4 regions of the Saccharicrinis fermentans DSM 9555 genome follow, and region 1 is predicted to be linked to each of the others. Evidence: riboswitches for the same ligand, from Rfam matches in the RefSeq annotation. Region 1 holds a riboswitch; each other region holds the start of a gene.
What was found. A riboswitch is a leader RNA that binds a small molecule or an ion and turns the genes downstream of it on or off. The one in region 1 is predicted to bind cobalamin.

Region 1 (3,197 bases):
TTAAATATTCCTTTGCATAGGTGAGGAACAGCCAAACCTAAAAAAGCAACTGGTCCACAGAATGCAGTAACCGTTGCAGTGAGTAAACCTGTAACGATTAAAATGCTGAATCTGGATCTTTTAATGTTTAAGCCTAGATTAGCTGCATAATTTTCGCCAAGTAATAATACGTTCAGGGGTTTAATTAAGAATAATGATCCAATTAAGCCCACAAGGACCATTGGTATAAAGATAACATGCTTTTCCCAGGAAAGGTTATTGAATGACCCCAATCCCCATATCACAAAAGCCTGAACATCCTCTTTGCTGCTGATGAATTGTAGGAGGCCTACGATGGCACTGGAAGCATAGCCAACCATGATACCAACGATTAATAACATGGCGTTATTTTTTAGCTTTCGGGCCAGAAACAGAACCATAAACAATACCCAAAAGGCACCGGCAAAGGCAGCTCCGGTAATGGTAAGCGAGCCAAACCACCCCAGACTGGAAAGTGAGATTCCCTTGAGAGCTTCCAGAAGTAGCACGACTATAGCAACACCTAGTCCTGCACCAGAGCTGATGCCTAATATGGAGGGGCCTGCCAGTGGATTTCTAAATAAGGTTTGCATTTGAAGTCCTCCTGCCGCCAAACCTGCACCTGCCAGCAAGGCAGTAATTGCAGTGGGAAAACGGGATTTAAGCAGGATGTTTTGCCAAATTTCGTTATCGATAGGAAAGCCCAACATCCATTTTACTACGGTTTGAAATGGGATATAAACCGATCCCAGAGAGATGTTAAGAATAAACAACCCAATTAGCAATATGGTCAACACCAAAAATGCATAATGTTTTCTCCCTTTTGCGTGTTTATATTGCATACTGGATTATTCTTTTGATAATTTTTTATAATATACCAATTTGTGATCCTGCATAAGTGTAGGGTGAAATAACTTTACCAGATCAGATAAGACAACATCCGGTTCCAGTAAGCCCTTTTCGTATAACATCGAATGATTTGTATTAGAAAAGACTATGTTTTTATCTTTGAAGGCTTTGAAATCGGCATAGCGACTGTCTTCATTCTTCAGCAGTGAATAGCTATACTCCTCTTCATAATTAACAGTGATGGACCAGTAATCGCATTGTCCGGCAGCTTCATATACAGTTTCAAAGTCATAGCTATGCGAACCGGTTCCATGTCTATCCTTAAAAACATAATGAACGCCAGCATCATTTAAAAAGTTGGCATTATAGCTCTCAGCAGCCGCTGTATACCAAACACCTTGGTACACTTTGCCTAGAAATACACTGGGTTTGTTCTTTGAACTGGTGGCGATGGTCTTTACCTTATGGTACCGTTGTGCAATTTCATTTACTTTTACAATAGCTTCCTCTTCCTTATTAAAAAAGGCCGCCACATATACCAACCACTCCACTCTTCCCAAGGGTGTATTTTCAAGGTAGCTGCTGTTGGTGGTGATTTTAATGCCTGCACTCCGTATGGGGTCATAAAAATCTTCTTTAAAAGGAGATACCATCATCATATCGGGGTTTAGGGCTAGCAGTAATTCTAAGTCAGGGGCAAAGGCAGTTCCTATATTGCGTATATTACCTTCTTTTAAACCTTGTTTTACTTTTGGATTACTTACATACTGAGGTTCCGCCATGCCAACCAGTTGATCCAAAACTTGAAGTTCATTGGCATAGCATATCTGGGTAGAGGCTACTGAAATCCATTTCTCCACCGGTATTTTGATGGCAGAAGGGTGATCTTTTAAGAATTGTTCATTGTCGGATAGCAATGTAATGAGGGGTTCAGCATTGTCGTCCCAAGGATGACGTACCTCTATTTTTTTATGATCTTTAAAGTATTTGATGGAAAAACGGTTGGCATACTTGGGCTGATAGATGGTGTCAGCCTTTAGTTTGTCCTGACCGATTTTTTTACTGCTTTGCTTTTGGTTACAGGCCATCAGTGCTAGTACAAGCACCACTAACCATCCATTTTTTTTTACTGTCATCACTTTAATTTCCCGAAAGTTAAACGATTATTTATAATTATTTTTGTGGCAGGTTTTCCGACTTTCTTTTGGAGCATCTTCCCATCTGCCTATTGGCAGACAGTGATGGAACGCTCACCCATAGTCTGGGCAGAATACGGCTGCGGGCACAGTTCCTGACTCCCTCCTAAACTGAAGCTTACAGGATTCCCTTTTATAATGCTATGTGCAATACCACACTACCTCCATTTTGTGCTGTAGTCACTATATAATAGTAACAATGCTTCAAATAGATGGTGGCAAAAATACATTAAAAAAACACACAAAAAAAGGGTCGCCACCTTTGGTAACGACCCCTTATATTTTGGTGGGCAAAAATTATTTCTCGATATACACAAGTAAAGCCGAGTAGGTATTCACTTCCTGACTTGAGTGTGCAGAATATTTTATATCAACAACATTGTCCGGTCCAACATTATTATCATCAATAAAGTCGTTGATTTGCAAATCAATGGCCTTATCAAAATCATCTACTCCGGTGTATTGAAAGTGTTTTGTTTTAATCTTGCTCATAATTCTATTTTTTTTACTAGTTTTTAAATGCTTATGATTGATACGAGCAGAGTGCTAATTTGATTCAAAATTGTTGTATAAAGTTTATTTGGTTTTATGGATTAAAGATATTGTTGGATGGATTGCTCTTTTCTTATGAGTATTGGGATGTTTTAATGGAGAAAGGAGTTCGAGCTATTGCGCCTCCATCCATGAAGAGAACTCTTGAAACTCCTGGTTGTTTTCTGACATCCACAATAATACATCCTGGTTAAAACGGCAGCCACTGATGTAATAGCTAAAAGCTTCATCTAACTCATTTCTGTGTAATTTAGAAAAGAAGTTGACATAAAAATCCCACCAGAACCCGTCTTTATCAACAGCTGATTCTTCCAGTACTTTGAAGAGAGTTGTGCTGTTGCTAACGAATTTATTTAATAGTTTATTTTTAACTTTTGATTTTGCATGGTCTTCCGAAAAATCAGATGGTTGAATCATGCTTACAGCTAATTCTGCATTGGCAAACTCGCCATAATTAAATCCGGCTTTAATCAGTTGAATATCTCGTTGTCCTTTCACACGAACGCCTTGGTTCCATAATGATTCCAGCATGTCATAGGCCGTAGAGCTACGGTCGCTGTCTTGTTCCAGTAGTAAAAAATA
Region 2 (3,197 bases), 410 kb from region 1:
ATCCTTATCTCCTTCCGGTTTCATGGGTATAATATAATGAGAAGGAATACCCGATGCCTTGGCTTTCTCCCTGCTCAAAGCCGTATCTAAGATCCTAAAATAAAGCCGCTTACTCTCTCCGACCGACTTAAAGCGTTCGATCGTCTGCACCCCCGTTAAGGCCAATATATTTTCATACGTACTATTCAATAAGGCATTATTCATCTCCTCATACGAATCAAAATACCGCAACAAGGGAGAAGCAAACGAAGAATACTGCCGCTCATAACGAATCACCTCTATCTGCCTAGCCGCAGCAACGCAACCTATGTTGTGATGCAATTCCTTCGCAAAGGGATGGGCAGCATCAATTATCAATCGAATATTGTTTTCTTCACAAAAAGTATTCAGAGCCTCCTGATTCATAGCTCCAAATATCCTTTTCCCTTTAATTTGTTGATGCACATCTGACTTTGTAGAATAAAAATATGCTTGTCCTATCTGATCAAACAGTTCTGCAACTATCATCCCTTCTGTTGTTCCTCCAAAAACCAATACCATAATCCTTTTCTTAAATTTTCACTGTTTTATCTAAGCCCTGAAAAGACAAAAGTAAAAATTCATAGATAATTAAAAACCCTCATGTTATCATAAAACTTATTTGCGCAATCTATTTACCTAAATAAATTTTTTATATATTTGTCGCAAAATAATGGTGATTATCTCTTCTACAGTTGAGATAAGAGAGGGAATCCGGTGAAAATCCGGAACAGTACCCGCTACTGTAAGTCCGGGTTTTAATTGCAACAACAATTAAAATCTTTTGTATCTACACCACTGTTCGACAAAAATCGAATGGGAAGGTTACAAAGAAGGACAAGTCAGGAAACCTGCCATTGCAATAACTTTTTATTTTAAGCTTCCGGGAAAAGAGGTTAAAATTGTTCTGTGTTTTATTTGTACACTTGCTTTTACGAGCTACTTTTCTGGTTGCATAGAACCGTTATCTATGTATAAAAACATACTGAGCGTTGTTACGTTATTCATATGCATGACAACATATGCACAAAATATTATCCTCGAGGGGAACGTAAGCTGTAGCGGCACCCAGGAGGTCTTACCCTTTGCCAATGTATATATCGACAGTCTGTATAACACAGCCACCATTACTAAAAAAGATGGCTCGTATAAACTTCACCCTTCTTCTACAGGAACATACAATTTGTGCGTTTCGCATATAGGATATGAAAAATTTTGCACCACGGTTCATGTGAATAAAGGCATCAACCATATTGACATCACCCTAAGCCCTTCCTCCTATAAGATGAACCCCATTGTTGTCACCGGAACGGGAACACAACATAGAGTAGATGATGTACCGGTACAAACGGAAATCATCACCCAGAAAGATATTCAGGAAATAGCAGGGCGAAATATGGAAGATATTATATCCGGCATCTCATCCTCGGTTGATTTCACATCCAGCTCCATGGGTACAAATATAAAAATTAACGGACTGGGCGCAGATTATGTACTCATCCTTCTAAATGGCAAAAGGCTCACTGGTGGAGTTGGAGGATATACCGACCTTAGTAGAATCAGCACAGATGATATTGAACAAATTGAAATTGTCAAAGGGGCATCTTCAACCCTATATGGATCCGATGCCATTGCCGGGGTAATCAATATCATTACAAAAAAAGAAAAGAAGAAAACTACCATCTCTAACAACACGCGAATGGGAGAGTATGGTGATTTCAAACAATTCAACGCCTTCTCCTACAACAAAGGAGCACTTTCTTCAAAAACAACGTTCTCCTATCAACAAATCGATGGTTGGCAGCTCAATAACATGAAATATAATCCATCTTGGGAAAGCAATCACAACCTACCTTTTTTAGTTCGCACATATGATAAACCAGTAAACAAATCACGTGGTTATACCATCACCCAAAATTTTGATTACCATTTTTCAAAAAAACTACAAATACATACGCACGCTTCTTGGTACGAAAAAACGCTTTACTTTCCATTTAAAGGACGAATGCATAACTATTATTACAACAATCAAAATGCAGCATTGGGTGTATACTATAAGTTAAAAAACAAAAACTATATGGAGCTGAATATTGATTATGGAAATTACTTGTATTACAACGAATATCCATACAAATATAATGAGACATACATCACAAATGACGATCTAATTAAGGTGACCTATTATCCTGGCGATCGTTTTAGAAATTCGGCACAAAGAATCATAAATGCACAGTTTAAAACTGTTGTACATATGAACTCAAAGAACAAATTAAGTATGGGTGCTGAACTGATGAGCGATAAGCTTGAAGCCAAATACCGATTAACAAAACCCACGGTATCAGCCCATACTGCATCTATTTATTGTCAGGATGAAATAAAGCTAACTAAAAAAACCGTCTTGGTTGCGGGATTACGTTTACTATCACATAATATCACAGGCACTTCGGCAACACCCAAGGTTTCAGCCATGTACAAACAGTCAAAAATAACCCACAGAGTCAATTACGCATATGGTTTCAAAAGTCCAACGCTGAAAGAGCTATACTACTACTACAAAAGTGAACGAATGGGAGCATTACGTCTCTATTTAGGCAATGAAGAATTAAAACCTCAACGCTCCCATTATTTATCATACGCACCAGAAATTAAATTGAAAACAATCACAACCGGATTCAATGTATATCACAACAGAATCTACGATAAGATAGACTTCGAAATTATTCCCACGGAATACGAACATGCCCGTCAAGGCATTGAAGAAACCAAAATGCGCTACAATATTGATAATGCACGAACCTTGGGCATCGATTACTATTTCAGCTACAGAATAAGTCATCCCATCTCACTGCAAGGAGGGTATAGCTATGTGGATGCCAAAAATATGACAGAGAACATCCCATTAAATGGCGTATCAAAACACAGCGCAACTCTTAAAGTATCCTGGAATAAAAAATGCTTAAAAAACAAACTAAACCTACTTATATCAGGCGTTTACAAATCAGAAAAATTTTATCTGGAAGAAGATTTGACAAAAAGCTATGCCAAACCCTATCAACTATGGAAGCTAACAGCCAATTACGAATACAAACAATTTAAAAATATGGATATCACATTAACCTCTGGCATTGATAATATATTCAACTATGTGGACGATAGTCCATATGGATCTCATTATGGAA
Region 3 (3,197 bases), 430 kb from region 1:
TGAATAGTTACGCCAGCAAAAAAAGTACGTCCGGGGTGAATGGTTCCGTAATGCGAACCATAAGGACTATCATCTACATAATCAAATACATTATCGATACCCAGCTGGGCTTCTAGCACAAAAGCACCCAAATTGGAGAACCGATGATTGGTGGTTACTTTCCATAAATCATATCCTTTGGCATTATCATCACCATTATCATATGATTTATCATCCTGAATACGCCCTATCACATTAGCATTAAAACGGTACGACTTCCAGGCATGTTCGTAATTCACCCTTACATTACCATAATTCTGCGCCACACCATCCAGACGTTCATCATTACTAAGATCTCTAGCATCCACATAGCTATATCCACCTCCCAAGGTAAAGCCAGCCCCCAATTTCGCATTCATCAAAAAGTCAAAGCCTCGCGACCGTGATTCATCCACATTGTAATGCTGGCGTCGTTTACTGATTCCGTTCTCAGCGTCACCCTCAAGCAATTCAACATCCCTATAATCTATCAGGTCATTCACTTCATTCTCATAAGCCGTTAAACTGGCCGATATCACATGGTGATTGAGCTCAATGCCTGCGGAATAAAACTGTGACCTCTGAGGATCCAAATCCTGATTACCCATATATAAAGTCCCTCCTTTTTCATAGGCATAATACAACTCTTTCAATGTGGGAGCTTTAAATCCTTGTCCATAAGTAGCTCTAAAGTTGAGACTATTCAATTTATAAAGAACAGATACTTTAGGTGTAAATGCGCCTCCAAACTCTTTATGCTTGACGGCTCTAATACCTGCCACTACATTCAAATGGTTGAACAAGGTAATTTCATCCTGTGCATAAACAGCAATGGTATGAGCTGCTGCTTCTCCCTCCTCCAAACGATCCTCCGACACCATTTTTTCTTCAGTATAATCCTCTCCTAGGGTCAACTTATTATTCTTAGAGATGGCCATCACATACTTTAAGCGTATATTATTCAAACGCTGATCATTATTAATAGACTTATCACCATCGGAATAATCTTTGTAATCTTGGTTATACCTATAATAGTAACGGAATTGGTCATAATTGTAATCCAATGAAATATAATCCTTTCTATTCAACAAATACTTAGCTCCCATTTCAAAGGTCTTATCATCAAAGTAATATCCATACTTACCCACTGACTGTGGTCTGAACATATCTTTTTCGTAAACTGAATGACCAGCATACACCTCCCATTTATCGCTGGCACGAAAGGTTAACACCTGACTAAAGGTATGATCTGTATATTTATTTTGAGCCTTTGCCTCGGTTTCCACCAAGTCATTTCCATCCAATTCGTATGGACTCAATTGCCAACCATTACTGCTTTTATGATTAAAATTTCCATTCCACGATATTTTTCCAAAATTTAAATCAACCGTATTACTTTGTTGGATCGTAGCATAATCACGAATACGGGTGGTATTGGACACATTCAGTTTTTGCTTCGATTTTTTGGTAATGATATTAATCACCCCTGCAATGGCATCAGAGCCATACAGCAAAGAAGCTGCCCCTTTTAATATTTCAATGCGTTCAACATCATCAGGGTTAATGCGACTCAAATCATTCTGTCCTCCAATATCTCCGTACATACGTTTACCATCAATCAAAACCAATATAAAATCATTGCCTAAACCATTGATTGACATAAAAGAGCCCATTGTTCCGGGGTTAAACTCGAAGGATGGGCTTATATTGAGCATCAAATCGTTAAAATCAGATGCCCCTGCATTGGCAATAGCCTTTTTACTAATAAGTTCGGTGGGTACAGGAGCCGTTTTTAAATGATGAGCCGTTCCTGTACCAGTCACCACAATCTCGCCCAAGCTATGGTCCGACTCAACCATTTCAATATTCACAACATTCTCCCCCTTCTGGAGAGACACACTTTTTTTCACCTTCTTAAATCCAGAAAATGAAACACTTAAGTCATAGACCCCTGGCTTTAACTTCTTTAATTGATACACCCCTTTGTTGTTTGTGGCCGTACCTGTTGTTGTCCCAGAAAAATAAACGTTGGCACCCGGTAAGGGCTGCTGGTTGTTTTTGAGGATGACCACTCCTTTTAGCTCAGCCTCCTGCGCATGCGCAATAAATGCTGTAAGCAATAGCATAACAGCTACATTAATAATCCTTTGCATAGTAAAAGTTTAAAATAACAACTTCACTTTGCAATTCCGTAAATCAAGAGAATAATGTAAGAACAATGAAAAACTGCTCAAAACAATAACTTCTTTCCCGGAAGCAAAATGTTTAAAATATTAAGTAATGGCAGGTCTTCTGACTTGTCCAGGTTTTTATGCCTTCCCATTCATCTGATGACAAACAGTGGCAGAAGTTTAAAAACCCCTTGTTTCCGGAATACCGGAGGTGGACTTACAGCAGCGGGAACTGTTGCAGATTTTCACTGCATTCCCTTTTAATCCAATTGTATGTTCATACAACTAAAAGAACCATTTACGGCCGCAAAATTAAGTAATTAATTTACTATTGCAATAAACAGAGACTTAATAATAAATGATTACTGAACACCCAAGGTTGAAGAGCTAACTAAATAAAAAACAAAAGAACTTTTGTTTTCAGACTACACCTGTCCATTGGTAAAAAAAAGTTAAAATACGCTTAACACTGAACTAACATTTGCTTATATTACACTATTGTAATAAATTTGTAGGCCATTTTTCACAACAAAACACAACTATAATAGGCACTTCGCTTTGACGAATTAACTTTAATAAAAGCACATCAAAATAGAATAACGATTATATATTTATAAGTGACAGATTAATGGACGGAAGAGAAAGAAAAAACATTAAGAAGGGAACAAAAGTAGCGATTCTTCAGAAACAAGATGAGCGCTCAGGACATTTAACACACGGTGTTGTTCAGGATGTTATTGATGAAGCACCCTTTCACCTGAAAGGAATTGAATGCAAATTAAAAAGCGGTCAGGTCGGAAGAGTTAAGCTCATAAAGCTTTAATACTTTCTTATTTTGAAAGATACAAACTCCCGTTCAACCAAAGTTAAACGGGAGTTTTTATATGGTAAAACACGAAGTTAACTTAGCTTACCACTACCCATTTTTCTGCTTGAGCTTTCAACTCTCCAAAGCTTTTGGCTTCCACATCATATTTTTTAAGCAGTTCCTCTACATCTCTGCATGAC
Region 4 (3,197 bases), 5.4 Mb from region 1:
CTTAGTTCACTTTTACTCTTTTCGGTTAATTCAAAACTAAGTTATTTTAATCTGATTGTCCAATACAAAGCTAAAGGAGTAGACTGCCGCTAGGCCATTAGCCTAGCGGGAGCCTTAAAAACAGGTTTAAATCTGCTGGCATTTTCGCTTTAATCCTTAATTGCTTAATCTTCTGAATGAAACTGGGTAACATACTATGTAACGTTGGCTCACCCCCAGTTACAACAACAGCATCAAGCATTTTGCTATTTTGGCTAATCCATTCCAAAATCACTTCTTCGCTTAACTCATTTGAATGGTCTTTTAGATCAGAATCTATTAATTGAGGATTGTGACAATAATTACAACTAAAATTGCAGCCACAAGTAAATATTACTGCCGATATATTACCTGGGTAATCTATCAAGCTTTGTTTATGGAAGCTTATAGTTTGCTGTCACTTTTTTAATTAACTGCTTTACCGAACTTGTTGGCAGTTGGCTTTCGCCTAAGGAAGTATGAAAAACAGTACCTCCGGTATATTTGGTTTGCAATGAATATTGAATACGTAAAGCCTCAAATAAATCATCAGTATAATTTACAGGCAATTGGGTTGAATTTGTATAGTATGGTTGACCTCCTTTTGGGTAAGTTTGCTCATTAGCTACAATTATATCGGGACAATGACTTTTTTGATTACCAAAACGTAAATAGACTTACAGCTGCGGGGACAGCTCCTGATTTTAACAAGATTCCCTTTTCATCCAAACACAAAAAAAAGATGTGTTAAGAAACCAATAAGTGACTGTGCAAGTTTACTTCAAAATAAAGAGTCTTCAATATTTTCGTTATCAATAGAAAAAAAATATCTAATACTCTAGCTCCCATTTCCTCTGGGTTACAGATTGTTTAAAACTATTTTTCATTTTTTTAGCTGAGAATCATTATTTGTAAAGTATATTTGTCGCATCATTGGTTTTCAAATTTCAATTTAACAATCAGTTTAATTGAAATAGAAATTAAAAGGGAATGTCGTGTAATTCGACAACAGTTCCCGCTGCTGTAATTCTCAAAACAGCTTTAGGTATTATTCCATTGCCCGCCAGTTGGCGGATGAGAAGGAACCTAAAGTGAGATAAGTCAGAAGACCTGCCAGTATAACATAGATTTTGCAGTCTGCGGAGAACAGATAGCTAATCAGAACGATGTTTCCTTGGCCTTCCTTTCTCATCGTATGCTGCAAAATCAAAACTTAATAGGTAACGAAAATTGCAGTAACGATGAAAAAACAAAAAATTGACATTCGTTTTGGGGTTCTTTCCCTTTTAGTATTATTTGCAGCTTTTAGCAGATTAATACCACATCCTCCAAATTTTGCACCCATAGCGGCTATGGCACTGTTTAGTTCAGCCTACTTTTCAAAAAAGCACATTGCACTTATTATCCCGGTTTTATCCATGTGGCTTAGCGATATAGTCATAAACAACACTATTTACGCTCAGTATTTCAATGGTTTCACCTTTTTCTATCCAGGATTTTATTGGACATACCTGGCTTTCATTATCATTGGTGAGCTTGGTTTCTTTCTTCTTAAACCAATTAAACCTCAAAACATCCTTGTAGCTTCTTTATCAGCATCACTATTGTTCTTTTTAATCTCAAATTTTGGGGTGTGGACTTCCGAGACAATGTACACAAAAGACTTTAGCGGTTTACTAACATGCTACACTGTGGCTATTCCATTCTTTAAAAATTCATTAATGGGTGATTTAGTTTATTGCGGGATCCTATTCGGTTCCTTTGAATTTGCACAATATAAAATACCGACATTAAAATTAAAGACAATTTAAAAAAGATTTTAAAAACGGAACGGCAGCGTTCGCCAAAACTATCTGCCGTCCCTCAGTAATAACACAATTAATAATAATTTAAAAATTGCATTATGAAACAAATGTACTTATTAGTTGCAATATTCTTGTGTTGCTCTATGAGCCTTTTAGCACAAAGGCCAGAAAATGTATATGCTATACAAGCATTACAAGGTAACAAAACTACTGAATCACCAGCAAGTAAGAAATCTACTCCAACTGCTTCTCTCAGCACATCTCAATCGGCATCACGTAGCTGTGATGATTGTTATACTGCTGATTTTGAAATTAGTACAGATTCGTTAATAGATAAATATACCTATACAAAGGTATGGAATCATACTTATGAATACAACGACCAAATAGCTGCCAATAGAGGATTTTGGAATTATGAGGAAGAATGTTTGACTTTTATGCACTATGCCGATACTACTTGGAGCAGTATGCCTTACTGGGATGGATTTACTGTAAGTAATACACGGGCTTTTGATTGCGACCCATCATGTGATTCCACCTGTACAAATTTCCACAGTCAGTTTGCTGCAATGCCTAAAGATGGTGCAAAAAGCAGGGAGGATGATATGTACGCTGTTATGTATGATGGATATAACGAAGGTTTCTTCGCATATAGACATTGTGGCCTAGCTTTAAGTCAGGATGATTCTATCTGTGGGCTTTTCCTAACCTTAAACGCATACACATACAAATCAATTAAATGTGGTGATGGTTTTGCTGATGCTTTTGATTATGGAGATTACTATTATGTAACTATCAGAGGCTTTTTGAACGGTACACAAACTGATACAGTGGCTTATTACCTTGCTGATTATACAGGTTCGACAGCTTATGTTGTTGATAACTGGAAATGGGTAAACCTACAAAGTTTGGGAACAGTGGATTCTTTAGCGTTTGAACTTACAACCAGCGATGCAGGGCAATACGGCCCCAATACACCTATGTATCTTTGTGTAGATGAGATTAAAGTTGGTTGTACTACTTGTGCGTCAACAAATAATAATCATGCTACTTTACCAACACCCGGGTATCCTAATTCAAAAGCAAAAGCTCAAGCTTCGGATTTAACAATTACGGTTTTGCCTAACCCTGTAAGCAGTGTACTTACTGTAAAAACAGAAACAGGCAGTAATATTAGCATTTTTAGCAAAGAAGGTAATCTTGCTAAAAAACTAAAAACAACTGCTTCTTCATTTGACATTCCTGTTAGTGATTTATATCCCGGAATGTATATAATCCATTGCGAAAATGGAGGACGTACAGCATCAATAACTTTTATTAAAAACTAATTATACAAAATAAAGCATCTATGGGCTTAGTATGCCCATAGATGTT

Region 2: it holds a riboswitch for cobalamin, as region 1 does, so the genes downstream of both, CYTFE_RS0121215 (TonB-dependent receptor) here and CYTFE_RS27810 (ABC transporter substrate-binding protein) in region 1, are expected to answer to the same signal.
Region 3: it holds a riboswitch for cobalamin, as region 1 does, so the genes downstream of both, CYTFE_RS27530 (TonB-dependent receptor) here and CYTFE_RS27810 (ABC transporter substrate-binding protein) in region 1, are expected to answer to the same signal.
Region 4: it holds a riboswitch for cobalamin, as region 1 does, so the genes downstream of both, CYTFE_RS0100715 (DUF6580 family putative transport protein) here and CYTFE_RS27810 (ABC transporter substrate-binding protein) in region 1, are expected to answer to the same signal.

What each region holds. Positions count from the first base shown of each region.
Region 1 is NZ_KI912107.1:5,552,727-5,555,923, forward strand. It holds gene CYTFE_RS0122795 (iron ABC transporter permease) at 1-860, opposite strand, end outside; gene CYTFE_RS27810 (ABC transporter substrate-binding protein) at 867-2,003, opposite strand; cobalamin riboswitch at 2,034-2,236, opposite strand; gene CYTFE_RS0122805 (hypothetical protein) at 2,361-2,555, opposite strand; gene CYTFE_RS0122810 (tetratricopeptide repeat protein) at 2,730-3,197, opposite strand, start outside.
Region 2 is NZ_KI912107.1:5,144,361-5,147,557, reverse strand. It holds gene cbiD (cobalt-precorrin-5B (C(1))-methyltransferase CbiD) at 1-540, opposite strand, end outside; cobalamin riboswitch at 676-891, shown strand; gene CYTFE_RS0121215 (TonB-dependent receptor) at 1,031-3,197, shown strand, end outside.
Region 3 is NZ_KI912107.1:5,123,959-5,127,155, reverse strand. It holds gene CYTFE_RS27530 (TonB-dependent receptor) at 1-2,171, opposite strand, end outside; cobalamin riboswitch at 2,284-2,503, opposite strand; gene CYTFE_RS0121130 (YwbE family protein) at 2,818-3,012, shown strand; gene selD (selenide, water dikinase SelD) at 3,095-3,197, opposite strand, start outside.
Region 4 is NZ_KI912107.1:142,056-145,252, reverse strand. It holds gene CYTFE_RS31750 (radical SAM protein) at 98-406, opposite strand; gene nrdD (anaerobic ribonucleoside-triphosphate reductase) at 414-650, opposite strand; cobalamin riboswitch at 609-792, opposite strand; cobalamin riboswitch at 936-1,150, shown strand; gene CYTFE_RS0100715 (DUF6580 family putative transport protein) at 1,260-1,829, shown strand; gene CYTFE_RS0100710 (DUF4465 domain-containing protein) at 1,922-3,151, shown strand.